Regions from separate parts of the Numidum massiliense genome, predicted to be linked through region 1. Evidence: riboswitches for the same ligand, from Rfam matches in the RefSeq annotation. Region 1 holds a riboswitch; each other region holds the start of a gene.
The links. A riboswitch is a leader RNA that binds a small molecule or an ion and turns the genes downstream of it on or off. The one in region 1 is predicted to bind S-adenosylmethionine.
Positions count from the first base shown of each region.

Region 2: another riboswitch for S-adenosylmethionine. It lies ahead of BN1247_RS13265 (hypothetical protein); the one in region 1 lies ahead of BN1247_RS16425 (methionine ABC transporter ATP-binding protein).
Region 3: another riboswitch for S-adenosylmethionine. It lies ahead of BN1247_RS02225 (homoserine dehydrogenase); the one in region 1 lies ahead of BN1247_RS16425 (methionine ABC transporter ATP-binding protein).
Region 4: another riboswitch for S-adenosylmethionine. It lies ahead of BN1247_RS09365 (homocysteine synthase); the one in region 1 lies ahead of BN1247_RS16425 (methionine ABC transporter ATP-binding protein).

Region 1 is NZ_CTDZ01000009.1:3,500,904-3,503,102, forward strand. Features, by position in the region: gene BN1247_RS16415 (hypothetical protein) at 61-474, shown strand; gene BN1247_RS16420 (peroxiredoxin family protein) at 480-980, opposite strand; SAM riboswitch class I at 1,093-1,206, shown strand; gene BN1247_RS16425 (methionine ABC transporter ATP-binding protein) at 1,282-2,199, shown strand, end outside.
Region 2 is NZ_CTDZ01000009.1:2,844,763-2,846,961, reverse strand. Features, by position in the region: gene BN1247_RS13275 (hypothetical protein) at 1-55, shown strand, start outside; gene BN1247_RS13270 (hypothetical protein) at 192-647, shown strand; SAM riboswitch class I at 881-992, shown strand; gene BN1247_RS13265 (hypothetical protein) at 1,089-1,301, shown strand; gene BN1247_RS17275 (DUF2292 domain-containing protein) at 1,371-1,484, shown strand; gene BN1247_RS18250 (aminotransferase class I/II-fold pyridoxal phosphate-dependent enzyme) at 1,785-2,199, shown strand, end outside.
Region 3 is NZ_CTDZ01000009.1:353,105-355,303, forward strand. Features, by position in the region: gene BN1247_RS02220 (P1 family peptidase) at 1-854, shown strand, start outside; SAM riboswitch class I at 994-1,122, shown strand; gene BN1247_RS02225 (homoserine dehydrogenase) at 1,278-2,199, shown strand, end outside.
Region 4 is NZ_CTDZ01000009.1:1,932,971-1,935,169, reverse strand. Features, by position in the region: gene BN1247_RS09370 (helix-hairpin-helix domain-containing protein) at 110-922, shown strand; SAM riboswitch class I at 1,051-1,158, shown strand; gene BN1247_RS09365 (homocysteine synthase) at 1,301-2,199, shown strand, end outside.

The DNA of each region.
Region 1 (2,199 bases):
GTTGACAAGTGTGGTACAATAGGTGAAAGCTCTTTATCTATCTTAACGGAGGGATAGCCTATGAGTTTTTGCTGTGGAGCGAGTATGATTGGTGCTGTAGGCGCGATCAAAAGCAAACAGGTCCTTGTCGACGGCGTTCCCTTTTTGTTTTGCCCTGTCTGTCACAAAGTAGACGTCCATCACTCCGTTAAAGAACCGTTCGATTTACTCGTCGATCATGCGCTAGGGGATGGCGCGAAGCACGTTGATTTTAGAGAGCACGTCACCGAGCCAAGTGATGACATACTGAGTAACTGTATTTCGGTCGAGCGCGGTAATCCAGAGCAATTATTAACAGAACAAATCGACAATGCCCTTGATTTATACGGTTTCGCAAAATATATCGGTGACCGCGAATGGCAAGATACGCTAGTCAAACGGTTGAAAGTGTTTACTGCTGGGCTCGCCCGTTACCGACAAGGGGAGAACGTGTGATTCGCTTAGCCGCTTATAGTGGTACTGAACGTTTCCAGTACGTGGATAAACGGCACGTCTGCGCCGTAACGGCCGACGATCATCCCTCGGGCGTCAATCACAACCCACGATGGCACCGAAGTGAGTCCGAAAGCGTCGTACGTTTCCCTGCCGCGATCACTCAGCACAGGTAACGTGAACGCATTGTCCTTAAGAAATGGGATCGCGTCGTCCACGTGTCGTTCGCGACCAGTGACGTTAACGGTAACGATGGCAGCTGCTTCGCGAATGAAGGAGCTGCCGTCATTCGCGAGGGAGCGGTGAAACACTTCCATTTTTGGCAATTGCGCATGGCAGTCCGGGCACCAACTGACCCAGAACGCGAGGAGCAAACTTTTGCCGCGAAAAGCGGATAAGCATACTTCTATTTGTGCGTCTTGCAGAGTCGGCAAGCAAAAATCGGGTGCACGTTCGATCGGTAGCACCTCCCCTGTGCGATATGTCCGACCTAATCGGTTAGTACCCATCTTATCGTGAAAACAGCGTGACTTCAACGGAAACAAAAATTGCCGCAAAAATACAGTTGTGCTATTTTGGTCGGCATGTTACAATCACGAATAATTGCATAACCTTTGGATTCTCTTATCCAGAGAGGTGGAGGGAAAGGCCCGATGAAACCCGGCAACCATTTTCACGCGCGGCGTGTGAAAAAAGGTGCCAATTCCTTCAGGCGCTGTGCCTGGCAGATGAGAGAGAACGGATCTTGTTGAGGCAAGTCCTTTCCCGTCTGCGGAGAGGACTTTTTATGTTTTATAGGGGGGATGGCGGTTGATTCGACTAAGTGGGATCCGCAAACATTTTCCAACGCGGCACAGTGAAATTCGCGCGGTCGACGGGGTCAATTTGACCGTTGAGCCGGGGGAAATATTCGGCGTGATCGGTTACAGTGGCGCTGGCAAAAGCACCCTCATCCGCACGATTAATTTGCTCGAGCCGCCGACGGAAGGGAAGGTTATCGTCGGGGATCGTGTGTTAACGGAGTTGTCGGCGCGAGACTTGCGCCTAGCGCGGCAAGAGATCGGCATGATTTTCCAACAATTTAATTTGCTTTGGTCGCGTACTGTTGCAGAAAATGTGCGCTTTCCACTCGAAATTGCGGGATTAGACAAGCAGACAGCTGCGGACAAAGTGCAGCATTTGTTGGAAGTAGTTGGATTAAGTGACCGAAGAGACGCATATCCGGCACAGCTGTCCGGTGGCCAAAAGCAACGCGTCGGGATCGCACGGGCGCTGGCGGGCGATCCAAAAGTGCTCTTGTGCGACGAAGCGACGTCTGCCTTAGACCCGAAAACGACCGAAGACATTTTACAGTTACTACAAAAAATTAATCGCCAATTCGGCTTAACGATCGTACTCATTACGCATGAAATGGACGTCATCCGTAAAATATGTCATCGCGTCGCGGTGATGGATCACGGCAAAATCGTGGAGAGCGGACCCGTCGCCGCACTGTTTCGCCGGCCACAGACGGCGATTACGCGGCAATTTGTGCAAGAAAGTGTCGGGGCACAAGGGGCGGATGAATCGCTGGACGTGTTGCTAGAGGAAGTGACGGCTGGCGCTATCCTCAAGTGTACGTTTCCCGGATCGGGAGCGACACAGCCGGTCATTAGCCGCTGTATCCGCGAATGTGACGTCGACTTAAACATTTTGGCAGGACAGTTGCATCGTGTGCAAGGGGCATCT
Region 2 (2,199 bases), 660 kb from region 1:
TGAGCCAGACGGAGTAAAATACAAATTCAAGCGGGTGGTGATAAAAGGTCAATAATTGATTATAGAATTGATCCAAAGCTACCGTTAGAACCACAGATACCGAATAGTCTAAAATTAAGTAAAGGGAAGAAAAAGGAACTACTAAGTAATTTAGAAAAAGCTGTACGCTGGCTGAATAATTAGGAGGAATAATGAGATTTTTTCTGAAAACAAACGGTAAAACATGTCTTCCCACTGCAGATGAATTAGTCGCGAAAATGTGGAAAGACGGTGTGAACGTATCGAGGGTTGGGTGGCAAGAAAGTTTAAGGGAAAGTACTGGTCTCACATTATCATGGGATAAGTGGCTTGACGATAAAAGATGGAGTGGAAACTTACAGTCTAAAGAAAACATCTATTTTGAAGTTGTATCTTTAAATAGTGATTTGCATTTAGTATTTGTCGAGGTTGATGAAGACGCGTGTTTAGTCGACATCAGGGCGGTTCACAAGGCGGTCATTCACATTGCTGAAAGATGCTGCGCCAAGATAAGTATTGACCAAACGACATGGATCGATGTAGATGAATATCGTCAAGAGGCTAAGGAGTATATACAATTGTCATTTGAGGAAGCGAATGAAAGAAGTCTTCAGGAGTGTATGGAATAGGGGTGCCCGGGGAATATGGGCATTCGATGTATTTTGACCCACCATTTATTGAATTTGTCGATGACATAAAGGCGGAGAATTTTATCATATGATCAGCATTGAACCGCGTATATCATCGGTTCGTACTGATCGCCACAAAAAAACCCTTGACATCGATAATACCTTATGGTTATGATAAATGAAACATTTTTCAAGCAGCATTGCCAATACAGTCATTAAAAAAATTGCATACGTACTTATCGAGAGTGGTGGAGGGACTGGCCCGATGAAACCCGGCAACCTCAGTTTACGAACTGAAAGGTGCTAATTCCCGCAAAATGGTTGACCCGTTTTGGAAGATAAGAGTGTGTCTAACGACGCAAATGCGCTCCTCTTTCCAATATGGGAAGGGGAGCTTTTAATTTTTGGAAAGGAGCGGGTTGCAGCGGTTATTTGTTATCCATGACCAGTACACGTGTACACGTGAAACGCAATACGGTTTGTAGCGTCCAAAAAGCAGTCGATCGCAAGCAGTTAATCGAAAGTAGTCGGCCGCAAGCAGCGCAAGTAGTCGCAAGCAGCACAAGTAGTCGTTCGAAAGTAACCGAACAAAAGCTGTCCGGCACAAAAGACAAGCGCGTTATGGAAGAGCTTTGGCAAGAAAGGTTTAGGTGATGTAAGTTGGTATGTACGACAAAAAAGGGTAGTTCCGGGAAAATAGTCGCAGCGGATAATCCGGAAGTATTGCAGCGTTTAACAGGTATTTTGCAACGGTTGCAATTCGGTTCGGTGACGCTAGTAGTACAAAATGGTCAAGTCATTCAAATCGAGACAAACGAGAAAGTGCGGTTAAAGTGAATAACACAAGTGAAAGAATGATTCGGCTGACTAGACAAACTAGAGGCCGCCGTTGATCCCACGTGATGTTGTGAGGGATCCGGCGGCCTCTTTCTTTGTTTCGCGGATGTATCTCGGGATTTATGGTGGGATTTTGTTTTGGGAGGTTCCCATCATGTGATCAATGGCTTACTAACATGTTTCATCCGGCTTTGTACAAACTTGGGCTTCACACTAACATATGCTGTCACCGATGAGGACGGGTGTGGACACAGACATGTGATGTCACCGATGTAAAAGACAAGGAAGGGGGATGTATCCATGCACATTGAGACGACGCTCTGCCAAGCGGGGGTCGACAGGGAGGAACGCACTGGAGCGGTCAGTTATCCACTCTACCTCTCAACGGCTTACCGGCATCCGGCAATTGGGGAAAGTACCGGATTCGATTATGCCCGCACGGCAAATCCGACGCGGCAGCAGGTTGAACAAGTACTCGCCGAATTAGAAGGTGGCTGTCGCGCGTTGGCGTTTAGTTCCGGGATGGCGGCCATTCACGCCTTGCAAAGCTTGTTTTCTTCCGGCGACGAGATCATCACTCCGCTCGATTTGTACGGCGGCACATATCGGTTGTTTGCAACGACTTTTCGCCAAGCGGGGATCGTCGTGAAAACAGTTGACCTGCGCGAGGCCGGGGCAGTGGCAGCGGCGATGACGTCGCGGACGAAAGCCGTGT
Region 3 (2,199 bases), 3.1 Mb from region 1:
TGGTCTGCGGTGTCGACGTGAGAGGCGCAGCACCGGGGACGCGGGAGACGGACTTACTCGCACCGATTAATTTAGTCGAACGCGTCCATGCGGTGCTGTTGAGCGGTGGGAGTGCATTCGGCTTACAGGCGGCCACTGGGGTGATGGCTTACCTGGAAGAGCGTGGGATCGGACTCGATACGGGCGACGCGCGGGTGCCAATCGTCCCTGCAGCCGTTTTATATGACTTGTCGGTGGGAGATGCCGCGGTGAGGCCAGACGATACGATGGGTTACCGCGCCTGTGAAGTTGCTTCAACCGAAGTAGCTGTCGGCAATGTCGGTGCGGGTTGCGGCGCGACGGTCGGAAAGGCGCTCGGGATGGCGCACGCGATGAAAGGAGGCATCGGGACCGCGTCGGTCCGCTTGTCCGACGGACTCGTCGTCGGCGCGCTCGTCGCCGTCAACGCCTACGGTCACATCGTCGACCCTGCCAGTGGCGACATTGTCGCTGGGCCACGCAAGGGGGACGGCACGCTCGTCGATACGGTGGCGTGGCTACAAGACAACAGTGACCAGAAACTAACTTTTCCCGGAGCCAATACGACGATCGGCGTCATCGCCACGAATGCGAAAATGTCCAAAGCGCGCACGACGAAAGTTGCACAAATGGCGCAGGACGGTTTAGCGCGCACGGTCGTACCCGCGCACACGATGATGGACGGGGATACACTGTTCGCGCTCGCTGGGGGGCAAGTACAAGCGACGGTCGACTTAGTCGGCGCCCTCGCCGCGAACGTCGTTGCCGAAGCGATTTTACAAGCGGTGACGGCCGCGAAAAGTATCCCTGGAATTCCGTCTGTAAGCGACGTGTAAAATAAGTGTTTGGTATCGGCTCGTCAGACGAAAAGTCCTGACGTTACGAGCGCCTGATCGCGATCGCTGTTGACATTTTTATTTCGTATGGCATAATAGAAAACAATTGACAATTGGATACTTTGTGTGAAACACCAGCTTGTTATCTAGAGTGGTGGAGGGACTGGCCCGATGAAACCCGGCAACCGTCTCACCTGTGTCCTGTGGACACCGTGAGAAAGGTGCTAATTCCTGCAGAGCGCTTTTTTAGTGCTTTGAAAGATGAGAAGTGGGTGCACCATTAGGAAACACGTGTAACCCCTTTTCATTGTGAAGGGGTTTTTTCTTTTTAAAAAAGTGTTTGAGATGGTTGTGCGTACGGAAGGAATCGCGCATATCACGAGGATTGTGAACAGAGAACGTACACGAGAAAGGGAGAATGGAATGAAACAACTTCGCGTCATGTTACTCGGTTGTGGTACTGTCGGTAGCGGTGTGTATAAAACGATTAAGCAAAACGGTGAACTTTTAAAAGAAAGGCTAGGACTGGATGTCTCTGTCCAGTCAGTTCTCGTCCTAAATGCAGACAAAAAGCGGCCATTGCCGGGAATAGAACCGCTGCTAACGACCCAGTTTCGCGAAGACTTGCTAGACGAGACAGATGTCGTCGTCGAAGTGATGGGCGGGGTTGAACCAGCAATCACGTATATAACGGCGGCGATGCGCAAAGGGTGCCACGTCGTGACCGCGAACAAGGAACTACTGGCGAAACACGGCCTCGCCTTGGAGAAAGAGGCGCGGGAGCACGGGGTAGAGCTGCTGTACGAGGGGAGTGTCGGAGGCGGGATCCCCCTGATCGGCGTGTTGCAGCACTTTTTAAAAGTTAATCGCGTCACGCGTCTCTCCGGCATATTGAATGGGACGACGAATTACATTTTAACGCAAATGGCGCGTGACGGCCGATCGTTTGCGGACGTACTCGCCGAAGCGCAAGCGTGCGGTTACGCGGAAGCGGATCCGACGTCCGACGTCGAAGGGTATGACGCGATGTACAAACTGGCGATTCTCGCCCGCCTCGCCTTCGGGATCGACGCGCCGCTTCGGGACATTACGCGCGAAGGCATTACGGCGATCACTTTAGAAGAAATTCGCTTGGCGCAAAAACTGGGGTATACAGTAAAGCTGTTAGCGAACGCGGAACTACGGCGGGGAGAGGCGCCGACCTTAGGTGTGCAGCTGACGTTAGTCGCCGACGGACACCCGCTCGCAGCAGTTAACGACGTTTACAACGCGCTGCACGTCGAAGGAGATATCGTGCAAGACGTAACGCTAATTGGGCAAGGTGCCGGAGAACTGCCGACAGCGA
Region 4 (2,199 bases), 1.6 Mb from region 1:
GAGTTGCTAGTGTTAGCTTATGACGCGTCTATACTTCCTACCACCCACCACAGTATAGAAACGCGCTTGCTGTCGTCGCTCTTTTCTGACACAATAGAGGTAGCGACAATTGTACGACATTCAAGCGTGCGAAAGAGAGAAGAAGGTAGGAGAAAGGGGAGGGACAGAGGGGAGAGGGTTGGCGATGTTCGACATGTGGACAAGTCGTGAGAAAAAGCTGCTGATCGCACTGGCGGTGAGTGCCGGACTACTCGTTAGTACCGTCGGTTACTACACCTTATTTGCAGGCGCAGGGACAGGAGAAGATAAAGGATCTCCACTGTCGGCTACTGCAGAGCAACTGCAACAGCAAGGGTTAGTTACAGGACCCGACAGTAACGGTCGCGAGGCGGCGCATGGAGCGGTGGGGGAGGCAAAAGGCGAAGCCGAGTCGGGGCAGTCGGAGGTCGTCATCGACGTGAAAGGTGCGGTAAAAAAACCGGGCATCTATCGGTTGTCGTCGGAACAGCGCATTCACGATGCGCTAAAGGCGGCGGGCGGGGCGACGGAGGAAGCCGACATGGAACGACTCAATTTAGCTGATTTTTTGGTAGACGGGATGGCTGTCTACGTCCCGAGGAAAGGGGAGGAAGAATCGACGCCGGCGGGTGGTTACTTAGACGGGGCGGTAGGGCAAGGCGGGAACGATGGCAAGGGCAAAGCACCGGGACAAGGTGCGACGGCAACAAGTAAAGTGAACATTAATCGCGCGACCGAAGCAGAGCTACAGACGATTACCGGCATCGGCCCCGCGAAGGCTGCAGCCATCGTGAAAGACCGAGAGACGAACGGGCCGTTCAAATCGGTGGACGACTTGACGCGCGTGAGCGGAATCGGGGCAAAAACGTTAGAAAATATCCGTGATCAACTGACAGTCAATTAGTGAGATTCAACGGCTACGACCGCTGGTAGTGGGTACTAATCAAAAAACAAAATACAGTTGACGAATCGGAAAGGTATCCTTATAATGTTAACAATCGATGAAACGCGAGAATAACATATTGTACGCAATCCTTATCGAGAGTGGTGGAGGGACTGGCCCTATGAAACCCGGCAACCTGCTGCGATTTTTGCAGTGAGGTGCCAATTCCTGCAGGAAGTGATCCTGGGAGATGGGGAAGGTTAAATGTACGTTTCGTAACTCTTCCTTAAATGTCGTTCAAAAACCTGGGATACGCTGTCCCTTTTTGAGCGAACAGTTAATACGGAGGAGTTTTTTATTTTTCTAACATGTTTTCTATAATGGGGGAGGAACCTGACGATGAGTGAGCAAAAACAGTACAAATTTGACACACTGGCGGTGCACGCCGGGCAACAACCTGATCCGGCGACTAACGCTCTCGCCGTACCGATTTACCAAACGTCTTCCTACGTATTCAACGATACGGAGCACGCGGCTAATTTGTTCGCCTTGAAAGAACCGGGCAACATTTATACGCGCATTATGAATCCGACCCACGACAAGTTTGAGCAGCGTATTGCCGCCCTTGAAGGAGGCGCAGCCGCGCTGGCGACGGCGTCGGGGCAAGCGGCGATTACGTACGCCATTTTAAACATCGCCAAACAAGGCGATGAAGTCGTGTCCGCGAGCAGCTTGTACGGCGGCACGTACAACTTGTTCGTGCATACGTTGCCGCGGTTAGGGATTAAGGTGCGCTTAGTCGACCCGTCGGACCCGGAAAACTTCCGGCGCGCCATTACCGCCAACACGCGGCTCGTCTACGCGGAGGCGATCGGCAACCCGAAGATTGACGTACTAGACGTCGAAGCGGTAGCGGCGATCGCTCACGAGAGCGGCATTCCTTTCATCGTCGACAACACGTTTCCTTCGCCGTACTTACTGCGGCCGATCGAGTTTGGCGCCGATATCGTCGTCCACTCGGCGACGAAGTACATCGGCGGGCACGGCACGTCGATCGGCGGGGTGATCGTCGATTCCGGTAAGTTTGATTGGACGAATGGCAAATTCCCCGAACTGACAGAACCGGATCCGAGTTACCACGGACTCGTATACACCGAAGCCGCTGGCTCGCTCGCCTACATTATTAAGGCGCGTGTGCAGTTAATGCGCGATTTAGGCGCAGCCGTGTCGCCGTTTAACTCGTTTTTATTCTTACAAGGGTTAGAGACGCTGCATTTGCGCATGGAACGCCATAGCGC